Regions from separate parts of the Alteromonas sp. G5_S2_22_S1 genome, predicted to be linked through region 2. Evidence: predicted binding sites of a transcription regulator. Region 2 holds the regulator's gene; each other region holds the start of a gene.

Region 1 (3,340 bases), on a different contig from region 2:
GCTTTATTTTCACTTTCATTGACGGTACATCATCTTCAATCAAGAAGTTCAATGCGGCCTCTTCAAAAGGGATCTTACTGTATAAGTGCATGCCATAGAGGTTTTCTAACGCACAAAATTTTCGATAAGGGTATTCCGATTCAATTTCGCTAATCCCTTTTTGCCACTTCTCGTTGGATTCTAGCGTAACCAAAAAATCAGGCTGCTTATTTCTAACATGCTCAATAAGTTTACGAAAATCATTATTGGGCATATACACGTTGCTAGACAACACGCTGAGGGTGTCTTGTGGTTTCGCGTTTTTTATTCTAGTAACTTCACGTTTGTAAAACGGCGTGTAGGGAATAATCCAGATAATTTGGTAAACAAGGCTTATTGTTAAGCCACCTACGGCTAATGCGTTAACGAAAAAAGGAATATTGGTAGAAGGCCAATTAACCACGTGGCATATAAGCAGGAAACCTATAATAACGGAAATTTGAAGACGCGGAAATTCCCACACTCTAACTAACCAGTGGGAAGAAGGAAGTAACGGGGTAAAGCTGACTATTATAAAGAGTAGCGATGCGATAATGAGCGCAATATCCATCTTTTGGGCGTCCTTGATTTAAAAATTAAGTGTCTTGCTTGTCTTTAATCTGCATCAGAGTTAACTGCAGACAATAGCGATATATTAAGAAAAGTGTTCGATACCTTAGTTAATTGAAGTATCGAAACTATGCCAGCTATCATTACGCGGATTTTGTTAAATCAGTTTAATCTTCCTAGTTGTACTTCGCTTGCTCGTTACATTATTCAAGCATTAACTCATCGATCAACTTAACTAGCTACTCAACTACCTACTCAACTACCTATTTAACAATCAGACCACCTTTGATAACCGCAAAATCATAAAGTAAAAAATTCTCGACCTAAGGCAAAGTTTGCAATCAGTGGGGTAGAGTATCCAGGCGAATGATCAATAAAAAGCAATTATTTCAATATGTTACTTTGTTGGCAAGGTTCTGGCATTGCTAAGTTCGAGTTTCGACAAAGGAGAAATGTTATGAAACGTTCAATACTTTCGATGATTGTTGCCACATCTTTAACTACTGCTGCATATGCAGGTGATATGGACACAGATAATAAATGGGAAAAAGGTGCCAAAGACGCATGGATAGACGGTAAAGCCGAGGCGACGCTGTTATTTAACGGCAACCTTGACTCTTTTGACATTAATACAGACGTTAAAAACGGTAACGTCGTTTTAACCGGTAAGGTTGAAAACTCTGTCGATAAAAAGCTGGCAGAAGAGCTAGTAGCAAATATCGACGGCGTAACTTCTGTAGACAATAAGCTTACCGTTGTTGCTGATAACGATATGCATTCTGACATGTCAGATGACATGGAAGAAGGCGTAGAGGAAGGTACGAGTGAATTGACAGATGCAAAAATTGCAACAGTTATAAAAACTCGTCTATTAATGGACACCGACATTTCGGGCTTCGACATCGATGTTGATGTGGAAAACGGCATTGTGAAGCTAACCGGTGAAGTTGATTCCGACGCTGAGCGTGACCTAGCAGTGGAAATTGCTAAAAACGCGTCAGATGTTAAAGACGTTGAAAGTGACCTACGTGTTGTTACTGAAACTGCAATGAATTAAGGGTTTCTTTATTCGACTTAATGGAAAAAGGGGCGCTCGCCCCTTTTTTCTTGCCAGACGTAAGTAAGGTAGAATGGTTAGCACACCGACTGATCTGCTTTAATCAAACAGGACACTTTAATAATGGAATATAATCCAATTATTGAGGTGTTAAATGACAAAACGAACAAACAGAAGTTACACGGCTGAATTTAAACAAGAAGCTGTCAAATTGGTAACCGAGCAAGGCTACAGCGTACCAAAAGCAGCAGCGTCTTTAGGTATCACAGATAAGTTACTTTATCACTGGAAAGCTAAATTCGAGGCTGAGCAATCTGGAGCCAGTTTAAATGCGGATGAACGAGCAGAGCTGCTAAAACTACGTAAGGAAAATAAAGAGCTAAGGATGGAAAAAGAGATTTTAAAAAAGGCCAGCGCCCTCCTGCTAAAGGAAACCAAGTAACGTTTAAAACGATTAAGCAGTTATCTTCGGCATTTCCCGTAGTTAAGCTCTGTAAAGTGATGAAAGTAAGCCGTAGTGCTTATTACGCTTGGCTCAAACGGCCAGTCAAAATCATCACAGCAGAGCAACTGAACTTATATCGAATGGCAAAGCACTTCTTCGAGAAAAGCAGAAATAGCTTAGGTTATCGGGAGCTTAGAAAGAAGTTACGCAGAGAGGGCTTTAACGTCAGTGATTATGGCGTTCAGAAGTTAATGGCAACACTTGGCTTAGTTGTGACTCAACGAGTGGCATACAAGGTGACAACCAAACGCAAACACAGTGATGCTGTTGCTGATAACCTGTTGAACCAGAACTTTAACCCTGTTGCACCAAATCAGGTCTGGGCTGGTGATGTGACTTACTTAAGAACAGGTGAAGGCTGGATGTACTTAGCCATTGTTATGGACTTATATTCACGCCGCATCGTTGGTTGGCATATCGACAAACGAATGACGACTGACTTAGTAAGCAAAGCTATGATGAAGGCTTATAACTTGCGCCAACCGCCTAAAGGCTTAGTGTTTCACTCGGATAGAGGCTCACAATACACCAGTAAGCATTATCGTAAATTGCTAGCCAATTTCGGTATAAGAGCGAGCATGGGTGATGTTGGTGCTTGTTGGGATAATGCGGTAGTTGAAAGGTTCTTCGGCAGCTTAAAACATGATTGGCTATTGAAAATACCACAACCAACTCGTGAACATATGAGAAATGATGTAACTGCGTATATGCGCTATTACAACTTAGAGCGACTTCATACCGCTAATGGTGATCTGTCGCCAATAGAATATGAGCAAAGTTCCTTAAGAAAAGTGTCCTGATTTAGTTGCGCAGAACACGTTTGGTGCTACATTTAATGTGTACAATGACGGCTCATACCCAATGCTTAGTATTGGCTATAGATATTAGCTATTACATTAACCCAACCTTCTTTAAGCTAGAGCTCCTTTTCTTCACTTCTTCAACATAAAGCCAATTACATTTAGAAATTGGCTCAACCTATTGTTATTACAGCAGTTCTATTAAAATTGCGTGTTGGCCTATATAAATATCAAATTTAGTCACTATTTAGTTACTTGATAAATGTAATTTTTATTATACTTTTAAATTAGTTAAACGCATTTTGATGATAATTATTTAAAGGTTCTATCATTGTTTTATTCGTGTATCATTATGATAGAAAAATGATAATAATAAAATTAGTGAGTTAA
Region 2 (3,340 bases):
TCTTAAGCGCCTTGGTCACGACCTCGCTAAGGCGCTTAAATCTTTAACTTAGTGCAGAAAGAATATCATCGCTTGTACTGGCACGACGTATCGCTTTAATCGTTTCTTTATCGCTTAGTTTACCGGCTACCGTGGCCAATGTTTGTAGATGGCCTTCGGTTTGCTCTTCAGGAACAAGTAACGCGAAAAATATATCTACCGGCTTTTCATCGAGCGCGTCAAAATTAATGGCTGGCGTACTGGTGACAACAATAGCTATCACCTTTTCTAAACCTGGCAAGCGCCCATGTGGTAACGCAATGCCATTGCCGATTCCGGTACTACCCATACGCTCTCGAGACATCAAACTATTAAGTACCGTTGCCTGATCGATGTTCTCGTTATTTTTGGCAGCGATATCTGCGATGATCTCAAGAATTCGTTTTTTACTATTACACTGAACCGCACACTCGGTGCGGTCCAGACTTACGATGGCTTGTATATCCATACTTATTTAACTACTAATGTTTTTTCAGTTTTTCCTTATGCTTGATTACCTGCCGGTCGAGTTTATCAACCATGCTGTCAATCGCCGCATACATGTCGGTATTTTCTGAGGATGCGAATACTTCAGCGCCACTTAAATGAACGGTCGCTTCGGCTTTTTGATTTAATTTTTCAACGTTCAGGATGACATGCACATTAGAAATGTGATCAAAGTGACGTTCAAGTTTGCTGAACTTCGTATCGACATAATTACGCAAAGAGTCGGTGATTTCGACATGATGACCAGTAAGGTTGATTTGCATATTTCGTCTTCCTTATATTATTAAGCCTGTTTAAATTAGGCTCTTGCGTTGGTTCGACGGCGGGATCGACAATGATTCCCGGTATTTTGCTATTGTTCGCCGGGCAACTTTAATGCCTTGTTCGGCCAACAATGAAGCAATCTTGCTATCGCTTAGTGGCTTGCTCGGCTTTTCAGCCGCCACTAGCTTTTTGATCAATGCACGAATCGCGGTAGATGAGCACTCACCACCAGACTCTGTTGCTACGTGGCTAGAGAAGAAGTATTTCAATTCAAATATACCACGTGGTGTATGCATATACTTTTGCGTTGTGACGCGTGAAATCGTTGATTCGTGCATATCTACCATTTCTGCTACATCGTTAAGCACCATAGGTTTCATCATTTCCGGGCCATGTTCAAAAAAGCCCATTTGCTGTTGCACAATACAGTTTGCCACCTTCATTAAGGTTTCGTTGCGAGATTCAAGGCTCTTAATGAACCACTTAGCCTCTTGCATGTGTGAGCGGATGAATTGTGAGTCGCTACTATTTTTGGCACGACGACTCATTGCAGCGTATTGTTGATTTACGCTCAACTTAGGCAGGCTGTCGGGGTTAAGCTCAACCACCCAACGGCCATTCTTTTTGGCGACCGAGACATCAGGAATAACGTACTCAGGCTCTTTAGTAACTAAAGCACTACCTGGGCGAGGATTCAAGGTTTGTAATAAACGCATTGCCTCGCGCAGCTGATCTTCCTTCAAGCGGCTCTTACGCATTAACGTGCGATAATCTTTACTGCTTAATAGGTCTGAATATTCTTCTATAAGCTGTTTGGCTTCGTTAAGCCATGGTGTGTCTTCTGAGAACTGGCGCAGTTGCACCATTAGACATTCCTGCGGCGAGCGGGAGCCCGAACCAATGGGGTCGAACATCTGAATACGCTTAAGTACGCATTCTATTTCGTCCATTTCTATAGGCTCTTCCATATCCTCAGAGTTTACCGCGTCAAGAATGTCTTCAAGGGTCACGGTTAAATAGCCAGACTCGTCAATAGAGTCGATAATTGCCGTAGCAATGGCGCGGTCAGTATCTGAGAAATGGGTCAATCGCATCTGCCACGACAAATGTTCCTGAATATCCTCGGTGGTTTCGCCTTGAAATATTTGTTCATCGTCATTTGAAGGACCTGGCGCTGGGGCCGATGACGCTGAATAGTATTCATCCCATGTGCTGTCGATAGGCAATTCATCGGGAAGGTCGTTTTTTTCTAACGCGTCACCCGCTTCCAATGTATCGCTAGACGCTGTCGCAGACGCTTCTGTCACGCTATCGTCGCTATCGATATTATTTTTTTCTACTTGCGGCTCGTCGTTACCTTCTTCAACTTCCAATAAAGGGTTTGAATCGAGGGCTTCTTGAATCTCCTGCTGAAGATCAAGCGTAGATAGCTGCAGCAGTTTTATCGCCTGCTGAAGCTGGGGTGTCATGGTAAGTTGTTGGCTAAATTTTAGCTGTAAAGATGGTTTCATCTACGTCTTATTTAAATGCTCTAAATTGAATACACCAGAGCGAAATTGAAAAATGACAATTCAGTTACACTAACTATAGCCTGAATTGTTCGCCTAGGTATACATCCCTTACTTTTTGATTACTTAAAACCTGTTCCGCTGTTCCTTGCGCGATAAGCTCGCCATGACTCACAATGTACGCTTTCTCACAAACATCCAATGTTTCTCGCACGTTATGGTCGGTGATAAGGATTCCAATACCCCTATCTCGAAGATGCTGTATTATCTTCTTTATATCATTAACTGATATTGGATCAACACCAGCAAACGGTTCGTCTAATAAAATAAATTGCGGATTAGCTGCTAGTGCGCGTGCTATTTCAACACGCCGTCGTTCACCACCGGACAAACTCATCCCTGTACTATTACGTATATGGTTAATATTAAATTCATCAAGTAGCGCGTCAGCTTCTTCTTCCTGCTGCTGTGAATTTAAATCTTTACGGGTTTGCAAAATGGCCATGATATTTTCATGTACCGTAAGCTTTCTGAAAATTGATGCCTCTTGCGGAAGGTAGCCAATTCCGCGGCGTGCACGCTCGTGCATGGGCTGATGAGTAAGCTCATTATCATCAATTTCAATCTTGCCTTTATCCAGGTTAACCAACCCCACAATCATATAAAATGTAGTGGTCTTACCAGCGCCGTTAGGCCCAAGTAAGCCAACAATTTGACCCGTCGAGACAGAAAGGCTGACGTCGCGTACTACCTGACGCGATTTATATGCCTTAGCAAGGTTGGTTGCGCTCAAAGTTGCCATTGCTATTGATTGTCCCCACTGTCTTTATCTTCTTTCTTCGATGATGCCTTGCGAATGGATTCAGGAGTAAATACCGTAGTCACTCGACCTTCTCCATTTTCGCCCGCACCACCAGTAGCAAGTAACTGCTCAGTAATCATGTCGAAAGTAATGTTGTCACCTTGCACTTTACTGGTGTCTTGTTGAAGTTCCGCGTTTCCTGAAAGAGAAATCGTGCGATTGATCACCTCATAACGAATTT
Region 3 (3,340 bases), on a different contig from region 2:
TCGCACCAGAAGTACTGCTAAACCTTGTAGGGCGCTACGCACCAGCACAAAAAATCGAATCTCGCACGCCAATCGTCGCCGACCCCTCTAGCTTGAAGCTGCTTGAACTCTCTCGAAAAGTGGCGAAGTCTGAAGCGACGGTAATGGTGATGGGGCCTAGCGGTTCAGGTAAAGAAGTGTTATCCCGCTATATTCACGACCAGTCACCGCGCAGCGATGCGCCTTTTGTGGCCATCAACTGTGCTGCCATTCCAGAAAATATGTTGGAAGCGACGCTATTTGGTTATGAAAAAGGGGCGTTTACCGGCGCTATTCAGGCTTGCCCGGGTAAGTTTGAACAAGCCCAAGACGGTACGCTTTTACTCGATGAAATTACCGAGATGGATCTAGCGTTACAGGCGAAACTACTTCGCGTACTGCAAGAGCGTGAGGTGGAAAGGCTTGGCGGTCGCAAAACGGTTAAGTTAAACGTGCGCGTTATCGCTACAAGTAATAGAGATTTGAAGAAAGCGGTAGATGCAGGTGAGTTCAGAGAAGACTTATATTACCGCTTAAATGTGTTTCCAATTGAATGGCGACCCTTAAGTGAACGCCCCGGCGATATTGTTCCTCTTGCTGAACACCTTGTGCAGCGCCACGCCAGTTCACAAGGGTTAGGTTCAATAAGGCTGAGTGCTGCTGCCCGTAACAAGTTGTCGCAGTACGGCTGGCCGGGTAATGTGCGCGAATTAGAAAACGTGGTACAACGCGCGCTTATCCTTTGTGAAAATAACGAAATAGACGCCAGTGACCTCATGATTGACGAAGATATCTCAGCGCCCGTTGAAGCTGTACAAGAGCAGGCTGACGAAAACAGACTAGGCTCAGAGCTGCGTTACCAAGAGCATCAAATTATTCTCGATACACTGGTGTCGTGCAACGGCAAGCGTAAAGATGTCGCTGAAAAGCTGGGTATTAGCCCTCGTACGTTGCGTTATAAACTTGCTCGAATGCGTGAAGACGGCATCGAAGTACCTGCATAACGTTAAACAACGTCACCCCTTGCTTCCCCTCAAACTTACCCGTCGCCTTTACTACTAAAAAGGCGGCGGTTTTTTGTTGCTCCTAAGTGGTACAACGTCATTAAATTGGCTGTACGCCAAAAGTCATTGTTAAGTTTATGAAATTAATGGCTTTTTAAAGTTGGCAAGCCCTTTGCTAAATCACTCTTATATATTCGCTATTCGCCGCCGCATTGCCGGTAAATGAAGAAACACTAGGAGTGGTTATGGACGTTAAAGCCAACAGTTTGTATCAAGAAATGCAAAATATGATCGGGCAAACTCGTCTTCAAGTTAATGAACCTCAACAGCAATCGCTTAATGAGATCAATACCTCTGCAAGTGACTTCTCGACCATGCTAAAAAATGCGGTTGATGGCGTGAATAGTATGCAGCTAGAGTCAAAAGATGTGCAGCAACGCTTTGAGATGGGTGACCCTAGTCTAAGTTTGGCGCAGGTTATGTTAACTAAAGAAAAATCGGGCATTGCCTTTGAGGCAACTGTTCAGGTACGAAATAAAGTACTTGAAGCCTATAAAACAATAATGAACATGCCGGTGTAGGTGGAGTAGGTTATGGCTGAAGCAACAGGTACAAACCTAACGGTTCCTGACCAAAATCAAGCGGTGGACAACGAGCCAGAGAATAAATCTGGCTTTATGGACACCTTAGGCAGCGCTGACATGATGCGTCAAATGGCGCTCGTTGTCGTCCTCGTTATTTGTGTGGCTATCGCTATTTTTATTCTGATTTGGTCACAAGAGCCTGATTATCGTCCACTCGCGAAAATGGAAACTCAAGAGCTTATAGAGACGCTTGATTACATGGATGCGAATCAAATCGAATATAAGCTTGAAGGCAATACGGTTTATGTGAGAAGCGATGAGTTCCAAAATATTCGGTTAGGTATGACCCGTCAGGGATTAACCAATAGCTCTGATGCGGGCACAGACATTATCATGCAGGACATGGGCTTTGGGGTGAGCCAGCGGGTAGAGATGGAGCGCCTTAAACATGCCCGAGAGCAGCAAATCGCCGCGACAATTGAAGATATCGCGAGTATTCAAAAAGCGCGGGTATTGCTCGCCATGCCCAAAGAAAACGTGTTTGCACGCAGAGAGAAAAAAGCGTCAGCCACTGTGGTGCTAACCGCAAAGCGTGGCGCAGTAATCGCCGGTGAAGAAGTTGATGCTGTTGTTGATATCGTGGCATCAGCGGTTCAAAACATGGAGCCGTCTAAGGTGACGGTGACCGACAGCAACGGCCGCTTGCTAAATTCCGGCTCACAAGGCTCGATGAGCGCTCGAGCTAGAAAAGAATACGAAATTGAGCGCCAGCGCGAGCAAGAGTACTTAGAAAAAATTGATGCTATATTAATACCCGTACTGGGTATTGGGAACTACACGGCGCAAGCCGATGTTGCGATGGATTTCACTGCGATTGAACAAACCCAGCGTAGCTACAACCCAGACCTTCCGGCTGTTCGAAGCGAGATGATTGTAGAGGAAAACAGCGTAGGAGGCGGTGTTGGCGGTATTCCTGGCGCATTATCAAATCAACCTCCGCTGGATTCTAATATCCCAGAAAACGCCGTGGGCGGTAGTCAACAAACTATGCCTGGACGCACGGCAAAAGAGTCAACGCGCAACTACGAACTTGATACCACCATTAGCCATACTAAAAAGCAAACGGGCGTTATAAGAAGGCTTAGCGTCTCTGTAGCGGTTGACTATACTCAGATAGCAGGCGAAGACGGGGCAATGACTCCTACACCGCGTAAACAAGAAGAAATCTTAAATATTCGAAGACTTCTACAAGGCGGTATTGGTTTTGACGTGACCCGAGGCGACTCGTTAGAAGTGGTAAGTGTACCCTTCACGCGAATGGATACCGGCGAGATTGAAGACGCACCACTGTGGGAGCAACCCGGTTTTCTGCCAATTCTTAAGTTAGTTATTGGTGGCTTGGTTATAATCGTGCTTATCATTTTTGTGATTCGACCTATGCTGCGCCGTCTTATCAACCCAGATGAGACTAATGAGGCCGATGAGTTTGATGCAGATGAAGGCCTTGATTTAGGTGACGACACCATTAGCATGCTTACGTCAGACTTCGACGAAGGTCAGGTTGGTTTTGCACCAGACGGCTCATTAATGTTGCCAGACCTGCATAAAGATGAAGATGTATTAAAGGCCGTGCGAGCACTGGTCGCCAATGAACCTGAATTGTCAGCCCAAGTTGTGAAGGGCTGGTTAATGCAAGACGAGTAGTGAGATAAGATTATGGCTGAAGAACTTACC
Region 4 (3,340 bases), on a different contig from region 2:
AACGCTACAAAAAACGTTTTCTTTGCAAACTGTACTATTACTTTCCACAGCTTTGCTATCTACCCTGAGTGCTAATTCAGTATTCGCTACCTACTATAAAAAGCAAAGTTATTCTCACTGTGGGTCATCGAGCCAAAACAACGATCAAAGCAATGTATGTAACTCTCCGTTGGGAGAATACACTTACGATCTAGTCGATGACAAAGTGACACGAACCAATCAGGCGAATAATTCCTTTGTTCAAATAGACGGATTAAATATTAATATGTCCGCCTTTTCTGACACACAAGGAGTTACCGGCGAAACAGTCGTTGGCGCCAAGTTAGAAAAAATCTCAGATAAATGGGCTTACGGCATAACAAACAATGATGAAGTATACTATCGTGACGGTGCCGACCACGCCATTGACAATATCAACCATTACTCTCAAGGTAGCGCGAACGCTTATTATAGCGGTATGACTAATGTAGAACGTGACTATGACTTCGTGTTGTTATCGTTCGACTCTGCAGTGACACTAACGGGCGCAAGTTTTTCATGGCTTTATGATAGTAGAGATAGTCAAGTGTCTGTGGCTGCGCTTAGTAACACCTCAAAACTAACGTCTGGCGTTAACACATGGAGTCATATTGTTGAAGATGCCCTAACGTCAGCTTCATTCGACATTGAGAGTTGTGAATATTTAGATAACCGCGCAGACTTTACGTTCACTGAGTCGGCCCAGTATTGGTTGGTGGGTGCATACAACACTGTATTTGGTAAAACAACTGACGGAAGAATAGGTAACGACGCGTTTAAACTTGCGAATATCGGTTTCTCTATCTCAGAAACAGCGGGTACACCAGATACCACCGAAGTGTCTGAACCTGGAACTATCGGCCTACTCATGGCCTGCTCACTCTTCGTCATATGGCGCCGCAAAAAACTTGTTTAATGAAATTAGACTTTAGATCACTGACAGGTGGTACGACCTGTCAGTTTTTTTTACTACCTAGCAAGACCAGCGAAAAAACCACCAAATAACAACAACTTATTTCTGGCACAAATTATGCTTAAGAAATATTATCTGTAGTAGTTGTTGTTGTATGTAAAAATGAAAAAATTAATTCCTCTGTTTGTTTTATTTGCGCTACATGTTAGTTCCCTGAAAGCCGAAGATACGCTTGTTAAAGAGTATTCATATGACCTTATGTCACATAGCTCTTCAGACGTATTAAACCCTTTAGGGATTGATATAGACGGTGTGAATGTAACGCTATCCGCATGGGCGGATACTGCAACTTCATCACAGACTGATGTTCAATTGCAATGTCGGCGATGGGCATGTTATCCAAGGCAAGTCACAGTCACCCATGATCTTGACACTGTAGAATCTGCAACAGCACAACTTGTCAACGGCTGGGGATATGGAATAAGAAATGACCTGGAGTCTAGAGGCAGTCATCAAACCATCGATAACTATGGTGAAAGTATAAACGGAACGTTTGTAGATTCCTTCGAATATCTGCTATTTTCTTTTGACTCAGAAGTAAATATCTCTCAAATCGATTTCGGATGGCACGCAGGTTATGATCAACAAGTGTCTGTTGTATCAATCGCTAATTCGGCTGAGATAGAATCTGCCTCGTGGAGTTCTATTGTTTCAAACCAAACAACGCTTAACGCTATCTCTGCTTCTTTCAACATCGTTGGAAGCCAAAATAATGGGTCTGCAAATCTACAATCGTTAAGTAATACATATTCTAATTATTGGCTAGTGGGCGCTTACAATAAGACCTTCGGAGACATTGGTGGGCACGACTATAATGATGCTTTCAAAATATCATCAATTCAATTTGAAAGTAAGCTAACCCCACCACCTAGACAAGTAAGCGAACCTGGCGCTTTAGCACTGATGAGCTTAGGTTTAGGTCTTGTTCTTTATAGACGTAAGCGTCGCGTTTAATTGTTTAAAAACGCTTAGAAAACACGTATCTTTAGAAGGTGGCTTAGGCCACCTTTTTTTATGCTATTTTCAAGCCAGTGGCTAGGCTAAATATCGAAGGTTTATATGGATTTTTTTAATAATAAAAAGCGCTTTGTAAAACGCACGCTTTTATCTGCAGTTGCCTCATCTTTAATCGTATTCAACAGTTTTGCTACCACATCAGAAGACTATGAGAAGGCCCTCACTGCGTTTAATCAAAACGAGTACGACGAAGCCTATATTCACCTTAAAAATAGCTTACAAAAAGACCCAGAAAACTTGGCTGCAAAGATATTAATGGGTGAAATATTGCTTATTAATGGCTACCTTACTGCGGCCGAAATGGAGTTTGTAGAAGCGCTGGAAATGGGTGCTGATATCAATCTTTTGGCAGAACCCCTGGGCAACACCTGGCTGTTTCTTAACAGGTACCAAGAAATTGTAGATTTCTCTGATTTAAACAAGCTCTCTGGTGAAGCAGAGCGCGAGTGGCTGATGATTCGTGCAACAGCGTGCATCAGATTAGAAGACGAACAATGTGCATTGCGCGACTACAACACTATTGTGTCACGTACGCCTAACTTTGTGCCAGCCATAAATGGGTTAGCTTCCATTGCCCTTCAAAATGAAGATTTACCGAAAGCGACCTCCCTTGTCGACAAGGCTATGTCACTCGAGCCTGAGAACGCCATAACATGGCGCTTGAAAGGGCAACTTGCGTACCGACAGGGTGATACTGACGCAGCAACGGCACACTTACAAAAAGCGCTGACATTTAACCGCGACGACCCTATAGCGCTGCGAAATCTAGTGGATTTGTATTTAGAAGCGAAAGACTATGATACGGCCAAGCTATTCGTTGATGAAATTATTGAAGACACGCCAAACGATCCTTTGGCCATTTTACTTAATAGCTGGTTGCAAAGCAGAGACAACCAACAAGCTATTGATAACGAGAAGCTAAAAGAGCTTAATGATTTTATGGCACAGCTTGACCCTGAGCTCATAACTTCTCAACCTATGTTGCTCTACATAAGCGGTTTAACCAACTTCTTCAACAACAACATGGAGACTGCAGCAAAAGATTTTAGCGCTTATCTGCAACAAGAGCCGGAAGATTTGCAGGCGGTATTAATGCTGAGCCAAGTTTATATGGCTACACAGCAGGATAAGCAAGCGCTTGCGCTGCTTGAGCGTCATCAAGATGCACTAATGGAAGACCCTGACTCAGCATTGCTATTAGGTGATTTGTTTATTCGTCAAAACAAAGCATTTAAAGCTGAGCGCCTTTTGCAAAACCTTGAATACAAGTATCCGAATGAAAACAAGCTTCAGCTATTTAAAATCAAATTAATGGCTGCAAGAGGTAAGCAA

Evidence for each region. The regulator sigma-54, encoded in region 2, starts transcription at its own class of promoters, with help from an activator protein. The targets are predictions, from matches to a motif close to GTTGGCACGNNNNTNGNNT.
Region 1: a site for sigma-54 is predicted at 993-1,011, ahead of ACTRWF_RS14495 (BON domain-containing protein). Genes of this name have one in related genera too.
Region 3: a site for sigma-54 is predicted at 1,182-1,200, ahead of fliE (flagellar hook-basal body complex protein FliE). Genes of this name have one in related genera too.
Region 4: a site for sigma-54 is predicted at 1,036-1,054, ahead of xdp1 (exosortase-dependent surface protein XDP1). Genes of this name have one in related genera too.

The regions. Positions count from the first base shown of each region.
Region 1 covers NZ_JBQKUJ010000014.1:10,932-14,271, forward strand. Annotated here, with positions in the region: gene ACTRWF_RS14490 (endonuclease/exonuclease/phosphatase family protein) at 1-589, opposite strand, end outside; gene ACTRWF_RS14495 (BON domain-containing protein) at 1,046-1,645, shown strand; one part of gene ACTRWF_RS14500 (IS3 family transposase) at 1,800-2,076, shown strand; one part of gene ACTRWF_RS14500 (IS3 family transposase) at 2,076-2,950, shown strand.
Region 2 covers NZ_JBQKUJ010000002.1:238,083-241,422, forward strand. Annotated here, with positions in the region: gene ptsN (PTS IIA-like nitrogen regulatory protein PtsN) at 44-487, opposite strand; gene hpf (ribosome hibernation promoting factor) at 501-788, opposite strand; gene ACTRWF_RS03255 (RNA polymerase factor sigma-54) at 819-2,300, opposite strand; gene lptB (LPS export ABC transporter ATP-binding protein) at 2,374-3,099, opposite strand; gene lptA (lipopolysaccharide transport periplasmic protein LptA) at 3,102-3,340, opposite strand, start outside.
Region 3 covers NZ_JBQKUJ010000003.1:330,195-333,534, reverse strand. Annotated here, with positions in the region: gene ACTRWF_RS05830 (sigma-54-dependent transcriptional regulator) at 1-1,022, shown strand, start outside; gene fliE (flagellar hook-basal body complex protein FliE) at 1,268-1,603, shown strand; gene fliF (flagellar basal-body MS-ring/collar protein FliF) at 1,616-3,310, shown strand; gene fliG (flagellar motor switch protein FliG) at 3,323-3,340, shown strand, end outside.
Region 4 covers NZ_JBQKUJ010000020.1:1,352-4,691, forward strand. Annotated here, with positions in the region: gene xdp1 (exosortase-dependent surface protein XDP1) at 1-934, shown strand, start outside; gene xdp1 (exosortase-dependent surface protein XDP1) at 1,094-1,945, shown strand; gene prsT (XrtA/PEP-CTERM system TPR-repeat protein PrsT) at 2,051-3,340, shown strand, end outside.